2 regions of the Nocardioides bigeumensis genome follow, and region 1 is predicted to be linked to the other one. Evidence: predicted binding sites of a transcription regulator. Region 1 holds the regulator's gene; the other holds the start of a gene.

Region 1 (5,557 bases):
GTCGCGACCTCGGTCGGGCTGCGGCCCGCCGAGCGGGTGACCGGAGGTGTCAGCGGCATCGACGACGGAGGGCCGACGGCCGGCGACGCGCTGCCGTGGCGGGGGCTCGACGTCGGCTCGCCCTTCGACTACGGCAAGCAGGCGATCCTCTACGTCGCCAAGCACCTGCCCCCGCCCGGGCGTGACGGCCTGGGAGAGCGGCAGCTGGAGGAGATCGTCCAGCTGGTCGACGCGGCCGAGGGGCGCACTCTGGGCCTCTTCTCCTCGCGGCGCGCGGCCGAGCGCGCCGCCGAGGTCGTCCGTGAGCGCCTCCCACACCTGACGACGCTCGCCCAGGGGGAGGCGCAGCTGCCCGAGCTGGCCAAGCAGTTCGTCGGCGACCCCTACACCTGTCTCTTCGGCACGCTGTCCCTGTGGCAGGGTCTCGACGTGCCGGGGGACACCTGCCAGCTGGTGCTGATCGACCGTATCCCGTTCCCGCGGCCCGACGACCCCCTGATGTCGGCGCGGCAGAAGGCCGCCGACCAGGCTGGCGGCAACGGCTTCATGCAGGTCGCCGCGACCCACGCCGCGCTGCTGCTGGCGCAGGGTGCCGGGCGGCTGATCCGCACGACCGAGGACCGAGGGGTGGTGGCGGTCCTCGACCCGCGGCTGGTCACGGCCCGCTACGGCACCTTCCTCAAGGCTAGCCTGCCGCCGATGTGGACCACGACGGATCCGGCGGTGGCCCGGAAGGCGCTGGGGCGGCTCGCCGAGTCGGCCGCGGCAAGCGCATCGGCCTGAGGGCGACGACCGCCGCCACGACCGCGGCCCAGCCCACGACTGCGTCGAGCACCCAGTGGTTGCCGGTGCCGACGATGACCAGCGAGGTGACGAGCGCGTGCGTCCAGGCCAGCGCTCGCAGCACCCTGCTGCGCGCCTCACGCTGCACGACCCAGGCCACCCACAGGGCCCAGCCGGCGTGCATCGACGGGAAGGCGGCGAGCTGGTTGGTGTAGCCCCCGAGGCCGCGGGGGGCCGAGGCCTCACCGCCCCACCAGCCGTGGGCTGAGGAGAGCTGCAGCACGTCGACGTACCCGTCGATCATCCGGGGCGGCGCCATCGGGAGCAGCACGTAGAGCACCAAGGCGATGGCGGTGGCCAGCATCAGCGCGCGGCGCGCAGGGAGGTACGCCGTGGGCCCGCGTCGCCAGAGCCAGATGAGCGCGATGCCGGTGACGAGGTAGTGCGCGGTCGCGTAGTAGAAGCTGCCCGCCAGCCCGAGCCAGGACTGGTCGACGAAAAGCTGGTTGAGCCCCGCCTCGAGGTCCAGGCCGAGCCAGCGCTCGAAGTGCAGCAGGTCGCGGGCGCGCTCGAGGGCGGGCGCCATGGAGTCGTCGGCCACCAGCCGGGTGAGGCTGTAGGCGACGTAGAGCCCGAGGACCAGGGCAACCTCCACGAGCCCCGCCCAGACCCTGGAGCGCCTGTCACGCGTCGGCGCAGCGGATTTCTGGAGCGGGGTTGTCGTCACCTCTCCAGCCTCCCCCTGGCTCATGGGGACAGGCTACGCGGAGGTTCCCCCAGACCAACCCTGAATTCTGTGTGGGGTCTGTGTGGGGGAGACCCCTGAGGTGCCGGCGTCGACGTCGTCAGACCCTGCGGAGCACGGCTGTGACGACGCCGAGGATCGTGGCGTGGGTGCCGTCGATCGGGTCGTAGGCGTCGTTGTGCGGCAGCAGCCAGACCTGGCCGTCCTTGCGCTGCAGGGTCTTGACGGTCGCCTCCCCGTCGAGGAGCGCGGCGACGATCGTGCCGTTGTCGGCGGTCTGCTCCTGGCGCACCACGACGTAGTCACCGCTGCAGATCGCGGCGTCGATCATGGAGTCTCCCGAGACCTCGAGCAGGAAGAGCGTGCCGTCACCGACGAGCTGCTTGGGCAGCGGGAACACCTCGCTGACCTGCTCCTCGGCCAGGATCGGGCCACCGGCCGCGATGCGGCCGAGCAGGGGGACGTAGGAGGCCGGTGGGGCCGAGTCGCCGATGTCGGTCTCGTCGTACGACGTGTCGTCGGTGCCGGAGATCGAGCGGCGTGCCGCCATCACCTCGGGCAGGAAGACCTCGAGCGCCCGCGGCCGATTGGGGTCGCGGCGCAGGAAGCCCTTCTCCTCCAGGGTCTTGAGCTGGTGGGCGACGCTCGAGGAGCTGGTCAGGCCGACCGCTCCGCCTATCTCGCGCATGCTCGGCGGGTAGCCACGCATCTCGATCGAGTCCTTGATGGTGGCGAGCACCTTCTGCTGGCGAGGCGTGAGGCCGGTGGCGTCCGGCGGGCCGTCGGGGAACTCCGTGACCTTGCCGGTCCGCCGCTTGGGGGTGGCCTTCTGGGCCATCACGTCCGCCTTCCGTCACGTCCGCACCCCGCTCGCCGGGTCGGGACTCGTGGGGCCACGGTAGACCCGAGAGGCGTCCAACTTCAAACACACGTTCGAACGGCGTGTTGCGGTCAGCCCCGCTCGGCCAGGACGTCGCGCAGCTTGGCGGCGAACGCGTCCGGGTCGCCCTGCTGGCCGTGCTCGCCCCCGAGGAAGCCCCCGTGGTTGCTGGGGAAGACGACCGGCTCGACGCCCACCGCCGCCGCGACGCTGCGCCCGCCGCGGGCGGCCAGCTCCTCGCCCGACTCCTCGCCGACGGCGATGACCAGGCGGTCCCCGAGGGCGCGGAGGGCGGCGACGTCGGGCTCGTACTCCATGCACGACGGCATGTTGCGCATCAGCGGGTCGGTGCGGGAGCCGTCGTCGCCGCCGGTCATGCCGAACATCGCCGGGTCGGGCGCGGGTGCGTCGAGGACCTCTTGGGTGATCTCGCCGCGCAGCATCACCGTGGTGATGAACTTCGCCATCGCCGCCGGCGAGCCCTCGCGCTCGTACGTCGCCTTGATGTCGCGGGTGAGAGCGAGCGCGTTGTCGCGATCGGGCAGGTACGCGAAGCAGGGCGGCTCGTGCGCGACGACCACCCGCACGTCCTCGGGATGGGCGGCGACGAGGGCGAGCACGTTGACGGCGCCGCCGCTGCTGGCGAACACGTCGACCGGCCCGACGCCCAGGGCCGTGATCACCCGGTGCAGGTCCTCGGCGTGGTCAGTCGGCGGGATGTCGGTCGTGTCGATGGGGTTGCGCGCGGCACCCCGGGGGTCGTAGGTGACGACGACACGGTCGGTGAAGTGGCCGCGCAGCGTCGTGAAGCCGACCGCGTCCATCGGCGAGGCGAGCATGAAGAGGGGCGGGCTGTCGGGTGTCGCCGACGCCAGGTCGCCGTGGACGTCGTACGTCACCGTCTCGGTGCCCTCGCCGACCGTGCTCGTCGTGCTGCTCGTGCTCATGGTGGTCATCGTGCCCTCCCGCTCGCGTGTGGTCCTGCTATGACCCACCGAGGTCGTCGGATTCATCGGCCAGCCGGTCGGCCAGCCGGTCGGCCAGCCCGGCCAGCAGCAGCTCGAGACCCCAGGTCATCTCGGCGCCGAAGGTGTAGCCCGGCCGGTAGATGTGCTCCCTGGCCATCTCCGCCAGGTGGGGCAGGGTGTCGGTCGGCATCGAGGCGAGCATCGCCTCGGCGATCGGGGCGATGTCGTCGCCGGGCTCGAAGGGGAGTGCGACCTCCTGGAGGGCGTGGCCGTAGACGTGGGCGTCGAGCAGGGCGAAGGCGTGCGCGGCGAGCTCGACCGAGAAGCCGGCCGCGCGCAGGCAGCCGATGACCGCGTCGTGGTGGCGCAGCGTCGCCTCGCCCGGACTGGTCCGCGAGTCCATCAGGCCGATGGCCCACGGGTGCCGAAGGAGGCTCTCCCGCGCGGTCACGGCGCGCCGTCGCATCTCGTCGGCCCAGGCATGGCCGGGCCGGGGTGCGTGGAACTCGGAGAAGACGTGGTCGACCATCCCGTCGAGCAGCGCCTCCTTGTGGGCGACGTGGTGGTAGAGCGACATCGCCTCGACCCCGAGCTCGCGCGCGAGCGAGCGCATCGACAGCTTGGCGAGCCCGTGGCGGTCGGCGAGACCCATCGCCGTGGTCACGATGTCGTCGCGGGTGAGCGGCCCGGTCGGTCGCAATGGTCCTCCTCTTGCGTTTCTTACAGCGTAAGGCTACCTTGGCCGCCAGACTTACGGCGTAAGGCCACGAGAGGAGCGCGTCATGCGAGCAGTCGTCCAGCAGGGCTACGGCGGGACCGAGACCTGGAGCGTCCACGACGTCCCGGATCCGTCGCCGGGCAACGGGGAGGTGCTCGTCGAGGTGCGGGCCGCCGCCATCGACCGGGGCACCTGGCACCTGATGATCGGCGAGCCGCTGCTCATGCGGCCGTTCCTCGGTCTCCGCGGACTCCGCCAGCCCGTGCCCGGACGTGACGTCGCCGGCGTGGTCGTCGGCGTCGGCCCTGGGGTGGCCGGCTTCGCGCCCGGCGACGAGGTCTACGGCAGCGCGCCGTCAGGATCGCTCGCCGAGCGCGCGGTCGTCTCCGTGAAGCGGCTCGCCCACCGGCCCCAGACGCTGACCTTCGAGCAGAGCGCGGCCGTCCCGATCTCGGGGATGACGGCGATCCAAGCCGTCCGCGCGGGGGGCGTGCGTGCCGGCCAGCGGGTGATGGTGATCGGTGCGTCCGGCGGCGTCGGGACCTACCTGGCCCAGCTCGCCATGTCGCTGGGCGCCGAGGTGACCGGCGTGTGCAGCACCTCCAAGATCGACCTGCTGAGCGACCTGGGCGTGCAGCGCATCGTCGACTACACGCGGCAGGACCCCACCGACCTCGTCGGAGAGCGGTTCGACGTCGTGCTCGACATCGGCGGCAACCGCCCGCTGCGCGACGTACGCCGCCTGCTCACGCCGGCCGGGACGCTCGTCCTGATCGGCGGCGACGAGGGCGGGCGGGTCCTCGGCGGCCTGGACCGCCAGCTGCGCGCGGCTGCGCTGTCGCTGGTCTCGCGCCAGAAGCTGCGGGGACTCGTCGCCGCCGAGAAGGCCGCCGATCTCGAGGAGCTCGCCCGCCTCGCAGACCAGGGCGCCTACCGCCCGGTCGTCGACCGGGTGTTCCCGCTCGCCGACGCCGCCAAGGCGATGGACCACCTCGCCGAGGGCCACGCGCGCGGCAAGCTCGTCGTGGTTCCGTAGGGCGTCCTCCTCCTGGGAACAGCTGTTCGAATCAGTGCTTGACCTGTTCGAACAGGTGCTCTACCGTCGTACACATGTTCGATCGAACGTCTGATCGAGCGGCGGCTCCCGACAGCTTGTCGGTGGTCGCCGTTAGACAGGGATCGGACAAGGAACCGACAGGCGATGAGGGTCATCGCCACTTCCCCAGGAGGTCCCGATGAGCACGTATGTCATCCAGCCCAGCGCCATCCAGCCCAGCAGTGTCCGATCCCCGTCCGCCGCGCGCCGTGCGGACCAGGTGACAGGCACGGTGCGGCTGACCAGGCGTGGGCGCCTCGTGCTCTTCCTCGTCGCGTTGGCCACGGTGCTGGTCGTGGGCTTCTTCCTGGGGGCCGGCTCGGTGGCCACCGGGGAGCGCGGCGCCTCGCCCGCCACCGAGATCGTG
Region 2 (5,557 bases), on a different contig from region 1:
AGCACCCGCACCCCGAACCCTCGGCCGACCCAGGTCGGCTCGCCGATGGCGTAGTCGACGCCGATCGCGGCCGGGTCAGGGGTCAGCACGGCGAACTCGGGGTAGTCGGAGAGCCGGTAGTCCTGGACGAACCCCACCGACCGGCCGTTGATCTCGACGACCCACATCCGGGTGGGGGTGCGGCCGTCGATGTCGGGCAGGTACTGCGCCAAGACGCGCTCCTCGGTGGGCTCGCCGTCGCTGATCCACCACTTCTTCACGTGCGCGGCCTGCCGCCACCGCACCACGTCGGGCAGGTCGCCGCGGGACATGGCGCGCACCGTCACGGTCGTGTCGTGGTCGATCGAGAAGCGCTTCACCTCTCCCGACAGGTCGAGAGGGACCGGATCGTGGGTCAGGCTCGCGCAGGTGCGCGTGGCCGCCGCCGCCCATGACTCACCTTCGCGCACGACCCCGCTCAGCTCGTGGCCACGGTCGCGCACGGTGAGGTGGGTGGTCACCCGGGGAGAGTATCGACGCGCCCGGCCGTAGAGCAGCGCCCCGGTGGTCGAACAGCCCCGGTGGTCGACCAGCCCCGGTGGTCGACCAGCCCCGGTGGTCGAGCAGCCCCGGTGGTCGAGCAGTCCCGGTGGTCGAGCAGCGAGCTTGCGAGCGGAAAGTCGAGACCCGATCAGTCGAGACCCGCTTCGTCGATACCCGCATCCTCGAGGTCGGCGCCGAGCTCGTCCTTGACGATCCGGAAGGCGAGGGAGGCGGGGTAACCCTTGCGAGCCAGCATCCCCACCAGACGGCGGGTGGCCACCGTTGTGTCGAGGCCGCGTGTGGACCTGAGCTTGCGGCGGACCAGCGTCCGGGCAGCCTCTGCCTGGCTCTCACCGGTCAGCTCGTCGAGCGCCTCCCGGGCGACCTCGTCGTCGACTCCCTTGCGTCGCAGCTCCTGCGCGATGGCCCGGGGCGCGAGGCCGCGGGCCCGCTGCCGGTCGGCCACCCACGCCTTGGCGAAGGCTTCGTCGTCGACCAGCCCGACCTCCTCGAACCGGTCGAGCAGGGCCTGTGCCAGGTCGTCAGGGACGTTGCGGGCGCTGAGCTTGTCGGCCAGCTCTCGGCGGGTGCGAGCCCGGCCGGTGAGCTGGTCGAGCAAGATCTTGCGGGCGACCGCCTCGTGGTCGGCGTCGGGCCCCTCCGCCGCCGGGTCAGGTGGCGGAGCGGTCGAGTCCCGCCGGGTCCAGGCGTCGACCCCGACGGAGACGTCGCCCTGCCACCTAGAAGTCGTCGACACCGATGGGCTCGTCGGACAGGTCGTCGATCGCGGCCGGGGTGTCGACCGTGGGGCCGACGCCGAGCTTCTCGAGGATCTTCTTCTCCAGCTCGTTGGCCAGGTCGGGGTTGTCCTTGAGGAAGCTGCGCGCGTTCTCCTTGCCCTGGCCGAGCTGGTCGCCTTCGTAGGTGTACCAAGCGCCCGCCTTGCGGACCAGGCCGGCCTCGACCCCGACGTCGATGAGCCCGCCCTCACGGCTGATGCCCTTGCCGTACATGATGTCGAACTCGGCCTGCTTGAACGGCGGGGCCACCTTGTTCTTCACGACCTTGACGCGGGTGCGGTTGCCGACCGCGTCGGTGCCGTCCTTGAGCGTCTCGATGCGGCGCACGTCGAGGCGGACCGAGGCGTAGAACTTCAACGCCCGACCACCGGTCGTGGTCTCGGGCGAGCCGAACATCACGCCGATCTTCTCGCGCAGCTGGTTGATGAAGATCGCGGTCGTGCCGGCGCCGTTGAGCGCACCGGTCATCTTGCGCAGCGCCTGGCTCATCAGCCGGGCCTGGAGGCCGACGTGGGAGTCGCCCATCTCGCCCTCGATCTCGGCGCGGGGCACCAGCGCGGCGACCGAGTCGATGACGATCAGGTCGAGGGCACCGGAGCGCACCAGCATGTCGGCGATCTCGAGCGCCTGCTCACCGGAGTCGGGCTGGGAGACCAGCAGCGCGTCGGTGTCGACGCCGAGGTTCTTCGCATACTCCGGGTCGAGCGCGTGCTCGGCGTCGATGAACGCCACGATGCCCCCGGCGCGCTGGGCGTTGGCCACCGCGTGCAGGGCGACCGTCGTCTTGCCGGAGGACTCCGGGCCGTAGATCTCCACCACCCGCCCACGCGGGATGCCACCGAGGCCAAGGGCCACGTCGAGCGCGATGGAGCCGGTCGGGATCACCTCCAGAGGCGCCCGCACGTCGTCGCCCAGACGCATGACCGAGCCCTTGCCGAACTGCTTCTCGATGTTGGCGAGTGCGGCGTCGAGCGCCTTGTCGCGGTCTCCTCCAGCCATCTGGCTATCCCCTTCTCCGATGGTTTCAACGTCTGTGTGGGGGACGCTAGACGGAGGCTCCGACATCGACCTCCGACGAGTCGGGCCGCCTGTGGAGAACCGCCCGGTCACGTCACCTGTGGAGACAATCTAGGCCGAACAGGTGTTCGATACGAGTTGCCGGGTCGGCGTGTCGCCCGTCGGCTGGTGGCAGGTCGCGCCGCCCGGCTCTCCCGGTCGGCCGCCGGCGAGTCACTCCCCCGGCGAGATCAGGCCCGAGTCGTAGGCGAAGGCGATCGCCCTGGCCCGGTCCCGGAGCTCGAGCTTGTCCAGGATGCGCCCGAGGTGGGTCTTGACGGTGGTCTCCCCCAGGTAGAGCTCGGCCGCGATCTCGGCATTGCTGCGACCGCGTCCGACGAGCCGCAGGACGTCGGTCTCGCGCGGCGTGAGCAGGTCGAGCGCCGCGGCACGACCGAGCGCGGCCGGCGTGGCGGCGTACCGCGAGATCACGCCAGGCACGACGCTCGGGTCGAGCACGCCCTGCCCGCGGCTGGCGCGTCGGATCGCCTCCAACATGTCCTCCGGCGGAGAGCTCTTGAGCAGGAATCCGGCGACACCACGCCGGAGTGCTTCGTCGACGACCTCGTCCTCGTCGAACGTGGTGAGCACGACGACCCGGGTGTCCGGCGCCTCGGACAGGATGCGCACGGCGGCGTCGAGCCCGTTCAGGCGCGGCATGCGCACATCGATGAGGACCACGTCGGGGGACGTCGCCGCCACCACCCGCACGGCGTCCTCGCCGTCGACCGCCTCACCCACGACCTCGAGGTCGTCCTCGGTGTCGATCAGCAGCCGCAGCCCGGCGCGCACCATCGCCTCGTCGTCGGCCAGCACCACCCGGAGCGCGTTCATGCGTCCACCTTCTCTGACTCCGGGAGGGGCAGCTCCACACGGACCGCGAATCCGCCTCCTGGCACCGGGCCGGACTCGAACCGGCCTCCCAGGACGTGCACCCGCTCCCGGATGCCGGTGAGACCGTGGCCTCCCGGGGTGCCGTCCGTCAGCAGTGTGCGGGTGGCGCGACCGTTGGTGACCGAGACGCGCAGCTCGTCAGCGGCAAGGACGACCGTGACGTCGCAGGCGGCGCCCGGGGCATGGCGGAGCACGTTGGTGAGGGCCTCCTGGATGATCCGGTACGCCGAGATCCCCACCGCCTGCGGCACCTCCTCCAGCCGCCCGTCGACGTGCACCCGGACCTCGGCCCCGGCCGCGCGGACCTGGTCGACGAGCTCGTCGAGCTGCGTCAGTGACGGGATCGGTGCCAGCGCGGCATGCTCCCCCTCACGGACCAGACCCACGATCCGCCGCAGCTCGTCGACGGCCTGCCGCCCGAGCTTCTCCGCACCCTGGAGCAGCTCCCCCTCGACGGAGTCGCCCCCCAACCGACGGCGGGCGATGCCGACCTGCAGGGTCATGACGCTCACGGTGTGGGCCACTGCGTCGTGGAGCTCGCGGGAGATGCGGGTGCGCTCTGCGGCAACCGCGACCTCGGCCTGCCTCTCCCGCTCGGCGCGCAGCTCCGCCGCGAGCCTGGCCAGCTCGGCGGAACGCACCTGCTCGCGACGCAGCAGAACCCCGACGACCCAGGCAGGCGCGAGGATCAGCGCGTAGAAGAGGAGCTCCCAGACCGACTCGCCCAGGGAGATGATCGTGACGGCTGGGACGAACGCCAGCAGCAGGTAGGCGATCAGAGCGCCACGCGCTGAAAGGCGGTAACCGGCGTACCCCACCAGGACGATGGACGCGATCAGCTGCGCCCCGCCGCTCGGCGGGAGGTCGTCAACGAACAGCCCCGGCACGCCGACCGTGGCGGCCAGAACGGCGACACCTCCGGCGGGCGAGAAGTACGCCGCCAGCAGCGACACGCCGGTCAGGAGCGCCGAGGTCACGCTCAGCGGGGAGAGCTCCGCGCGCTCACCGCCCCAACCCGCCTCGAACAGTGCGGCCGCGGCCATCACGAGGGCCGCAGCCATGGCGGGCAGCGGACCCGGGCGGCGGAAGGTGCTGGTCACGGCGTCACTCTAGGCAGCACCTGGAGCGCCTGAGGTCGTCTCCGGGAACGACCGCGCGTCCTCCCTGTGGACGACCCGGGGTCGTGGACGTCGTCGTCCGGTGCCGGACGGTCGGGCTCCCGAGCCGATCCGCCGAGGTGGCGGTTCGCCGGAGAGTTCTCCTCGTCGCCGCTCGACCGGAGCGGCCCACCAGCCGAGAGGGGCTCGTCATGACCATCACCACCACCCACACCTCGACCGCCGCGATCGAGGAGGAGCGCACCGGGAGCCGACGCACGCTCGGTCTCCTGGCCGGGCTCGCCTCGATCTCCGCGCCGCTGCTCTTCGTCGCCGGCGCCGCCACGTCACCGCCGCAGGAGGACGCCAGCGCAGCGGCGTACATCGCCTCGCTCGCCGAGGACCCGTTCGTGTCCGGGTTGTCCGCGAACCTCTTCCACTACTCGTGGGTGCTCTTCGCCTTCGCGGCCATCGCCTCGATCGGCCTGGTCCGCGGCCGGCGCGGCCGGGCCCTCGCGACGGTCGGCGGACTGGCCGGGGCGTTCGGCGCCATCCAGTTCACGGGGCTGCTCTACTCCGACTGGGTGTTGGCCACCACCGGCAACGTCCTGACCATGGACCAAGCCGTCGCCGTCTTCGAGGGCACCAACGGCGCGCCGTCGATGGTGATCTGGCTGCTCAGCGCGAAGGTGTGCGGGTTGCTGGGCTTTCCGGTGATGTATGCCGGGCTCGCGCGCGCCGGCGTGCTCAGCTGGTGGTTGGTGCCGCTGTCGCTGCTCCCGATGATCGCCTTCGGGGTCCTCGGCGGCGCGATCGGCATCGCGCTGGCGACCGCGTGCTACGCCCCGTCGTACGTCGCTGGGCTGCGACTGATCCAGCGGGCCCGGCTCGCCGGCTGAACTTAGGTGACCACGATCGGCACCATCCGGGGGTCTCCGGAAGGTGCCTTTCGTGGTCACCTACCTCAGCCGGGGATGTCGTAGGTGAGCTCGAGGCCGTCTGCCCAGGTGGAGCAGGAGCAGCCGTCGGGGTCCGGGAGGGTGGCGATCACGTCGGTCAGCAGGCCGCGGAGCCGGTCGAGGTTGGCGGCGAACCGGGCGAAGACCTCCTCCTGGCCGACGCCCTCGCCCTCCTCGGCCCCGGCGTCCATGTCGGTGACCACCGCGATCGCGGCGTAGCACTGCCGCA

Evidence for each region. The regulator LexA, encoded in region 1, represses DNA repair genes until DNA is damaged. The targets are predictions, from matches to a motif close to TCGAACANNTGTTCGA.
Region 2: a site for LexA is predicted at 2,456-2,471, ahead of recA (recombinase RecA). Genes of this name have one in related genera too.

Annotation. Positions count from the first base shown of each region.
Region 1 is NZ_BAAAQQ010000013.1:390,857-396,413, reverse strand. Features, by position in the region: gene ABD295_RS16135 (ATP-dependent DNA helicase) at 1-783, shown strand, start outside; gene ABD295_RS16130 (phosphatase PAP2 family protein) at 686-1,534, opposite strand; gene lexA (transcriptional repressor LexA) at 1,629-2,366, opposite strand; gene ABD295_RS16120 (alpha/beta fold hydrolase) at 2,480-3,355, opposite strand; gene ABD295_RS16115 (TetR/AcrR family transcriptional regulator C-terminal domain-containing protein) at 3,393-4,076, opposite strand; gene ABD295_RS16110 (NAD(P)-dependent alcohol dehydrogenase) at 4,159-5,130, shown strand; gene ABD295_RS16105 (LysM peptidoglycan-binding domain-containing protein) at 5,330-5,557, shown strand, end outside.
Region 2 is NZ_BAAAQQ010000001.1:48,950-54,506, forward strand. Features, by position in the region: gene ABD295_RS00270 (GNAT family N-acetyltransferase) at 1-500, opposite strand, end outside; gene ABD295_RS00275 (regulatory protein RecX) at 671-1,279, opposite strand; gene recA (recombinase RecA) at 1,263-2,321, opposite strand; gene ABD295_RS00285 (response regulator) at 2,553-3,212, opposite strand; gene ABD295_RS00290 (sensor histidine kinase) at 3,209-4,372, opposite strand; gene ABD295_RS00295 (hypothetical protein) at 4,582-5,268, shown strand; gene ABD295_RS00300 (S-methyl-5'-thioadenosine phosphorylase) at 5,334-5,557, opposite strand, start outside.